Regions from separate parts of the Planococcus sp. NCCP-2050 genome, predicted to be linked through region 2. Evidence: riboswitches for the same ligand, from Rfam matches in the RefSeq annotation. Region 2 holds a riboswitch; the other holds the start of a gene.
The links. Region 2 has a riboswitch for FMN ahead of ribE (riboflavin synthase). Riboswitches for the same ligand answer to the same signal wherever they lie in the genome.
Positions count from the first base shown of each region.

Region 1: another riboswitch for FMN. It lies ahead of NFU07_RS02280 (ECF transporter S component); the one in region 2 lies ahead of ribE (riboflavin synthase).

Region 1 is NZ_BRCX01000001.1:434,547-438,972, reverse strand. It holds gene NFU07_RS02295 (ATP-binding protein) at 1-79, shown strand, start outside; gene sigX (RNA polymerase sigma factor SigX) at 125-658, shown strand; gene NFU07_RS02285 (hypothetical protein) at 648-1,850, shown strand; FMN riboswitch at 1,941-2,074, shown strand; gene NFU07_RS02280 (ECF transporter S component) at 2,221-2,802, shown strand; gene NFU07_RS02275 (ferredoxin) at 2,920-3,171, opposite strand; gene NFU07_RS02270 (YpbB family protein) at 3,278-4,303, shown strand; gene NFU07_RS02265 (RecQ family ATP-dependent DNA helicase) at 4,300-4,426, shown strand, end outside.
Region 2 is NZ_BRCX01000001.1:1,389,975-1,394,400, reverse strand. It holds gene NFU07_RS06835 (VOC family protein) at 1-213, shown strand, start outside; gene NFU07_RS06830 (metallophosphoesterase) at 283-1,107, shown strand; gene NFU07_RS06825 (GNAT family N-acetyltransferase) at 1,225-1,722, shown strand; gene NFU07_RS06820 (CHY zinc finger protein) at 1,778-2,104, opposite strand; FMN riboswitch at 2,192-2,422, shown strand; gene ribE (riboflavin synthase) at 2,725-3,354, shown strand; partial or broken gene ribB (3,4-dihydroxy-2-butanone-4-phosphate synthase) at 3,369-3,980, shown strand; gene ribH (6,7-dimethyl-8-ribityllumazine synthase) at 4,050-4,426, shown strand, end outside.

The DNA of each region.
Region 1 (4,426 bases), 960 kb from region 2:
TGGAGGCAAGATTTATGCAGAGAGCAAAGTGGGTGAAGGTACTTCTTTCATTTTCTTATTGCCTTTGAAAAAAATGTAACTTTGCTGGACTGAAAAACGACTAATCTAAGAACGGGGGGAGCATATGAATGACTCCGTTTTCCATCGGCTTTACGATGAGTACCATCAGGATGTCTTTCAATTTCTAATATACTTAGTGAAAAACCGCCATCTGTCGGAAGATTTGATGCATGAAGTCTATATACGCGTCTTTAAAGCATATGACCGGTTTGAAGGGAAAAGCTCTGAAAAAACGTGGCTTTTTTCGATTGCGAAAAATGTAGCGATTGATCATTTCCGAAAAGTTGCGGTGCGCCAGAAGCATTCGATGGAACATTTCGATTGGGAAACCCAGCAATTGGTTTCCCCGGAGAAAATACCGGAAGAAGTTTCGTTATTGAATGAAGATAAGATTTTACTGTATAAAACTTTGGATTTGTGTACAGGCGATCAGAAAATGGTTATCATTATGCGCTTTTTCCAAGATCTATCGATCGCTGAAACGGCGGAAGTCCTCGGCTGGACCGAAGGCAAAGTAAAGACGACGCAACACCGTGCAATTAAGTCGCTCCGTGAAAAATTATCCTCTATGGAAGGGGGAGAAGCGCATGCCGAATAAGCAATGGGACGATGACCAGATTGAAAGTATGCTGAGGGAGTTCCCGCAGATTAAAGACGAACGGTCTAAAGAAGAAGTTTATATGCGCTTAAACCAGGTCGCACCTGTGAAGAAAAAACCAAAGCGGTGGCTGCCATTTTTGGTCGCGGCTTTGGCATTTATCACGGTTGGCGTTTTAATCGCCTCCATTATCAGCCAAAATGGCATGAATAGCGCATCTGATTCCAGCGGTTCGGAAAGTTCAAAAGATGAAGCGGTCACATCGGATGTAAACAATGTAAACGAACAGGCTATACCGGAAGCGGAAAGTTCAGAAGGTGCCAGTTCAATCGAAAGTTTCGGTGTAGAAGAAAGCGGAGAAGCTGCCGGAACACAGGCAATATATGAAGATGATTTGAACGGCAACACGCTGTTTACGATCGGCTTGACCGAAAATGCATTTGTTATCCCAGTGTCTTTCCTAATTCCGGACGAACAGATTGCCCAGGATTTTTCGCAGGAAAACCCTTCATCCATTGACTTGTATAACAGCTATGCGAACCAATTGGATGAGCAGGCTTTAGGATTTGATGAGTACCATCCTTTGCTTGGCGAACTTTCTGCAAATGGAAGAGTGGCAGAGCACGTGCTGCCGGCCGATCACCAATACGATATGGCCTCGGCAAGCATCGAAGTCTACACACGAACCCTCAAGGAAACTTTTAAAGACATGGATGAAATTCGGGTGACTGATGAGCAAGGGAACCCTGCTGAGTTCAGTCAGGTAGGAGCCATGGAGCCGATTCAGACGGCTCTGAAAAAGCATGCCTATTATTCTTATACGGCTGCTGACGGCAAGGTCTATTCTGTACCCGATTATGGAGTGGTCTATGAGTCAGCTTCTGAAGCGCTAGCTGCACTTGGAAATTCACCGAATGATTTTCTCGAAAACCCCATTTTGCGAGATGTGGAATATGAAGCTTTAGAAAATGAAGAATCGATAACGGTCAATTTTTCTGAGTTGCTGGATTTGAATAGCTTCGATGAACAGGCCGTTCGGAAAATGATTGAGAATTTGTCATTGACTGTGAAATCGTTCGGAAAACCAGTTGAATTAGTGGGAGTAGAGCAAAGCGAGTGGCAGGAGTTTAATTTGCAGGAGCCGCTTCCCGTACCGGAAGCGCCTAACCACCTTCAATGGACCTTGAATTAAAAGAAAAAATAAATAAAAAGGCATAATGTGAAGCATTTCTGTTTACATTATGCCTTTTTTCTACTAATATTAGGACATAACAAAATATCGATTCATCTTCGGGGCAGGGTGCAATTCCCTACCGGCGGTAATTGGACAGCAGTCCTTAAGCCCGCGAGCCGTAAAACGCAGGATTTGGTGAGATTCCAAAGCCGACAGTATAGTCTGGATGGGAGAAGGTGAAGGTGCGGACGTGTATCGTTTACATATAAACGGAACGCTATTTTAAGTGTGCCTTTTCTCCCTTAAGTGAAGTTTGCTTAAGGGATTTTATATGTGGCAGCATAGTCCAAGCCTTTCTTCTGGTGAATCACGACAAGGAGAGAGGAATATGAAGAACAAAAAATTACAATCCATGATTGTAATCGGAATGTTGAGCAGTATTTCATTTATTTTGATGCTCTTTAACTTTCCATTACCAGCATTACCCGCATTTTTGAAAGTTGATTTCAGTGATGTGCCGGCTTTGATTGCCGCAATCACAATGGGTCCGGTTGCCGGAATCCTAGTGGCGTTTTTCAAAAACGTACTGGACTGGTTATTTGCAGGAAGCCCGACAGGAGTGCCGGTTGGCCATTTGGCAAACTTTGCGACAAGCATTCTGTTCATTACACCTGTTTATGTGATTTACCGCAGAATTGCTTCTAAAAAAGGCATGATCCTCGGTTTAACTGCTGGAACATTATCCATGGCTATCGGTATGAGCCTCTTGAATTATTTGGTTTTCTTGCCGATGTACACTTACTTCTTAAATATGCCGGCTGAAACAGGCAATGCCCTATTCGGCACAATCGTGCTCGGTATCCTGCCTTTCAATCTGATTAAAGGAATTGCACTTGCTGCTGTTGTCTTATTGATTTTTAATAGCATGTACTCCTGGATTGAGAAACAGCGGCTTTATTACCAATCATAAATCATAGAAAAGCAGGAAACCATTGACCGAAGCTTGCGAGGTCAGTGGCTTCCCTGCTTTTTTTACTGCAAAAAAAAACGCATGCAAGGCAAAAGCCTTACATGCGCGTATTTATAATCAGTCTTCGTATTTTAATGGATTGCCTTCAAACGGGGCATCCGCAACTTTAATGGAGTCAGTTGGGCAGCCTTCAAATGCATCTTCCATGTCTTCTTCCAATTCGTCTGGAACTTGCTCAGTCCCCATGTTATCATCTAGAATAACAAACGCAATTCCTTCGTCGTCGTAGTCATAAATGTCAGGTGCAGCAGCTCCGCAAGCGCCGCAAGCGATACATGTATCCTTATCGACAATGGTATACTTAGCCATAATTATTTTCCTCTCCTTTATCTCCGAACAAGTTCAGTTATACTATCGTATTCATTCTAAAGGTGTTTGTGAAGATTTTCAACCAAAAACGCTAGGGGGACCGCTCTTGTTATTTGATGAACTTGTAATTGCCATCATGAAAACCATAAATCTGGAGCGGACGTTATCAGCTCCTTACCATATTATTAAAGGGAAAAAGTCAGGTCAAACAATTCAAGATGTCGGTTATTATAAATTGCATCCTTATTTTGGCTTGATGCCAAAGTTGGAGAAAAAGGTCTACGATCAAGTAGTAAAAGGTTTGATCAGCAAAAAATACATACGCTTCAATGAAGATGTCATTGATTTGACTGAACAGGCATTGACCCTTCCGCTGCCTGCTACAAGCTTAAATGGCTGGAAGTACAGAGGAAATGAGATGATTTTCTTCAATCGCCTGTCTTTGGTGATCCAGACTCTTTCCCATACGAGCCAATCGATCAATAAATTCGATCCGATTGACAATTCTGACGACATCCAAGGATGGGTGAAAAGGTATTTAAAGGCTATCCATTTCCGTGACTTGGGATCCGTTGCTAAGTTAAAGGCAGAAATTCTAGATAGCCTTCAAGCCCTTGAAGTAAGCGATGGCCATAAAAACGCGCTGATGCAGCGTTTAAGCGGTTTCGGATGGAGTGGGCTTACTTGGGAGCAAATAGCGGATATCCAAGGGATACATGTCTTAGATGCCCGATTAGCGGTGATTGAAACCTTGCATGCTTGGCTGGAAATGATAGAAGAAAAGCGGCATCCCTTATTAAGTAGGATGAAAGAAAATATTGTCGAATTATCAGCATTGACAGAATCCACGAGAAGAACGGAGAAACTGTTCAAAGAAGGGCACTCACTGGCTGAAATAGCTTCAATCCGGCAGTTGAAAACCAGTACCATTGAAGATCATTTTGTTGAACTCGCTATGAACGATCCGCTATTTGATTATTCGGCGTTCCTGAGCCCAGAATTGTACGGGGAAATTACAGAAATCAGCAAAGCCGAACAGACAAAGAGATTGCGGAATATAAAAGACAAGGTTCCTGCAGCCAGTTATTTTCAAATTCGTCTAGCTTTAGCTATAAAGGAGGAAGTGAAATGAAACTGGAGGAATTGCTCCATCAGACATACGGATTCACATCTTTTCGGCCTGGCCAAAAAGAAATCATCGAACAAGTGGTGGCAGGAAACGATGTGATCGCTTTACTGCCTACTGGGATGGGTA
Region 2 (4,426 bases):
GAAGGCTATCACCGGAAAGCGACTGGCTTAAATCATTTGGCGTTTCACGCGGATTCCAGGGGCCATGTAGATGCATTAACGGAAAAAGCCAGGAAAATGGGCTTTCGCATTTTATATGAAGACCGCCATCCATTTGCCGGCGGACCGGACTATTATGCCGTATTTATAGAAGCGCCGGACCGAATGAAGTTCGAAATCGTGGCGCCTGAGTGAAAAAGAGAGAAAATGACTGGTACGAAAAGGAACCTAACCATTCGGCCAACTGTGAATAGAGGTTAAAATATGAAAAAATTAGGTGCTCTATTATTTGTGCTGCTCCTTCTATGGGGCTTTATTTGGGTTAATAATAATTGGATCCAAACGACGGAATTCACCATTGAATCGGACAAGCTGCCTGAGGCTTTTGACGGCAAAAAAATTGTTCAAATTTCCGATTTACATAACGCCAATTTTGGCGAGGGGCAATCGTCTTTAATTGAAAAAGTGGAAGCGGCCAAACCCGATGCCATTTTCCTGACGGGCGATTTGATCGACAGCAATCGCTATGATTTGGATACAAGCTTAACGCTTGTGGATGCCTTGGTCGAAATGAGTGAAGTCTACTATGTTCTTGGAAATCATGAAGTGGCAGTGAACAAAATCGATGAAATTACGGAAGCGCTGGAACAAAGAGGTGTCCATGTATTGATGGACGAATCGATGGACTGGGAAGTGGAAGGTGAATCTGTGCAGATTGCCGGCATCAATGACCCGTTGATCGATGTCCAGCAAACAGAACAGGACTTCACACGCAATGCACTGGCAGATGCAGGCATCGATGAGCGGTTTACACTCTTGTTGGCACACCGTCCGGAAATGTTCAGCATTTACGTAGAAGAAGAAATCGATTTAGTATTTGCAGGGCATGCGCACGGCGGGCAGATCCGTTTCCCAGGTCTTGGCGGCTTATTTGCACCGGGCCAAGGATGGTTTCCGACCATGACAAAAGGGCTTTTCGAAGAACAGTCGACACGTCTGGTGCTGAGCCGTGGCCTAGGCAATAGCGGTTTTCCAGTGAGAATTTTCAATTTACCAGAAATTATCGTGGTCACTTTGGAGAAAGCTTAGTAATTGCCCTATTTTGCCGAAATTCCAAACTTTACAATCTTGAAAACTCAATAAAATAAAAGCGTGCTATAATCGGAGTTAAAATGGAATTCCATGAGCAGCAAGGAGGCGTTTATCATGATAAAAAAGAAAGAAGTATCGCTTCATCCTTACTCATCAAAAGTGGCTGTCACGTACGATTTGCCATCCGATCAGCTTGAATTTACCGGCCTTCCCCGAGACATCATTGAGCGGGATGCGGAAAATCCGTTAAAGCATTTAATCATCATCAAAGCGCGTGATGAAGTGGCTGGATTTTTCGAGCTTGATGAATCCGATGACCGGAAAAAATACTCCAATAATCCCCGGGCCTTATTGCTTCGCGGGTATTCAGTAAACCCTAAATTCCAAGGCCGGGGAATCGCTACAGGCTCAATTTACGCCCTTCCGGAATTTATCAGAAAAGAATATCCGCAATTTGATGAAATTGTACTCGGTGTGAATGCGCGGAATCTTGCGGCGCAGCGGGTTTATGAGAAAGCCGGATTTGAGGATACCGGCCGGCGCTTGATGCGTTCAAAAGGCGAGCAAATCGTCATGTGCCTAAGAGTTGAACAAGCCACTGAAAGTGCTTGAAAAAATAGAAGGGCTGCCCCATAAGTCGAATAACGACTTACCGGGCAGCCCTTTTTTATGCAGCAAAATATAAATGTTTATGCAAACTGCATCCAGGATTAAAAGAGGAATTACATGACGGGCATTCAGAACGGCATTCCAAATACTCCGTAACACTCAATTCTTGGCCGCAGCTGCCGCAAAGAATCGCTTTTTCATGAAAAAGCTCCAAAGGCCATACTTGATGTTGGCCGCATCCGACCGCTTGATGGCATTCAAAGCAAGGGTAGTAGATTCCACAGCAATAAAATTTAATCGCAATGCGGTCTACTTCTGAATGGTAATGCCGACAGCGGGTTTCGGGGTCTACATCCAATCCTTTTACAGTCATTTCGTGTGTCATTCTTTTCACCCCTTTTTCAAAAAAATTTTCAATATAATCGGATTCCTCTTTTAATTATGTTACCCTTATAACGACAAATAATCGAATCAAATTCTTCGGGGCAAGGTGAAATTCCTTACCGGCGGTGAGCAGGAAACTGTAAGTCCGTGACCCGATCTTTAAGCAAATGTAAGCTGCAGGCATCCCCGCCTGAGTTTTTGCATCGCCCAGTTCCGGCATTCGCCGGTTCTGGACATGCCCGTTTGCTGTTGTTAAAGAGCGGTGGAGCTGGTGAAAATCCGGCACCGACAGTGAAAGTCTGGATGGGAGAAGAATTTGAAGGCTTATTTTGTTATACACTTTTTTAATAAACAGCTTTCATTTTTCATTTCGCAGCCAAGAAATGAAGCTTATTTGGTGCACGCTTTTTACGGTGCCGATTAAAAAGTGTATTTTTACCTCTCTTGTTTTTCCTTTCCTTGCCACCCGACAGCCCCTTGGTGGAAAGAATCCAACTTAGCAACATCGAAAGGGTGTCTCTGACACCAAAGAACCCAGCATATCAGAAATACAGGTGCTTTTTGGTATGCACAAAAATAGGCCAGCGTATGGCCAAGCGTTAAAAGAGGAGCGTGATGCATTTGTTTACCGGGATTGTAGAAGAAGTCGGAAAGATCTCTTCCGTTCAGTCCAAATCGCAATCATTGGAACTGGTGATTTCCTGTTCATTGATTTTAGAAGATATGAAGCGGGGCGACAGTATAGCGGTCAACGGAGTCTGCCTGACGGTTTCAAGTTTTGCCCAGCAGTCATTTACTGCCGATGTCATTCCAGAGACTTTCAAATCTTCGGCGCTAAAAGAGCTGGCAAGCGGTTCACCCGTTAATTTAGAACGGGCGATGCCGGCAAATGGACGATTTGGCGGCCATTTCGTCAGCGGCCATATTGATGGGGTCGGCAAGATTCGAGCTGTTAGAAAAGAAGCGAATGCTTGGACAAAAGAAATTGAGATAGAGCCCGCATTGATGAAATACATGATGCATAAAGGTTCGGTTGCAATTGATGGGACTTCTTTGACTATTTTCGGATTAGGAGCCCGTTCGATTATCATCTCCCTAATTCCGACGACCCAAGAAGATTCAGTGCTTGGCAATAAAGGAATCGGTGCACAAGTAAATGTCGAATGCGATTTGCTCGCGAAATATACAGAGCGAATTCAACAGACTGCGCCTAAAATGACGCGTAATTGGTTAGCTGAAAATGGATTCTAATGGAGGTGGAAGTCTTGTTCTATAAAGTTGAAGAAGCCGTGCGTGATTTGAAAGCAGGAAAAGCTGTGATTGTGATTGATGATGAAAACCGTGAGAATGAAGGTGACTTTATTGCCTTGGCTGAATTTGCTACACCTGAAATCATCAATTTAATGGCTGCCGAAGGAAGAGGCTTAATCTGTGCTCCGATTGACGAATCAATTGCGGCTCGATTAAACATGCCCTTGATGACGGATGAAAACACAGATGAGTTTGGAACTGCATTTACGATCAGCATTGACCATAAAGAAACGACAACCGGCATCAGTGCCTTTGAACGTTCCCATACGATTAAAAGTTTGGCGGATCCATTGGCGCAAGCGCGCGACTTTAACCGGCCCGGCCATGTATTCCCGTTGATTGCCAAAAGCGGCGGGGTGCTTACCCGTACCGGACATACTGAAGCGGCAGTGGATTTAGCGAAACTCGCCGGTTCTGTTCCGGCTGGCGTCATATGTGAAATCTTGAAACCAGATGGTACGATGGCGCGTGTCGATGATTTACAGGAAGTGGCCGAACGCTTAGGGCTGGGAATTTTGACGATTGAATCATTGGTTGCATATCGCAAAGAACGCGAAATGGCCATTTGAAAAATATGCTGAGTGCGATAAAAAATTTACATTAGCGATTGCTGATATTAAAAAGGAGCAAATATGATGGCTATACATTACGAAGGTTATTTAAATGGTGAAGGATTACGGATTGGAATAGTGGTGGGGCGCTTCAACGAATTCATTACGAGCAAATTGTTGAGCGGCGCAGAAGATGCGTTAAAGCGCCACGGAGTGAACGAAGATGATGTAGCGATTGCATGGGTCCCGGGAGCTTTCGAGATTCCGCTCGCAGCGAAGAAAATGGCGCAAAGCGGAAAGTACGATGCAATTATCACGCTCGGAACTGTTATTCGCGGTGCAACGCCCCATTTTGACTATGTCTGCAGCGAAGCAGCGAAAGGTGTTTCTAGAGTTAGTGACAGCGCAGGAATTCCGGTTATCTTCGGCGTCTTGACGACCGATTCAATTGAGCAAGCGAT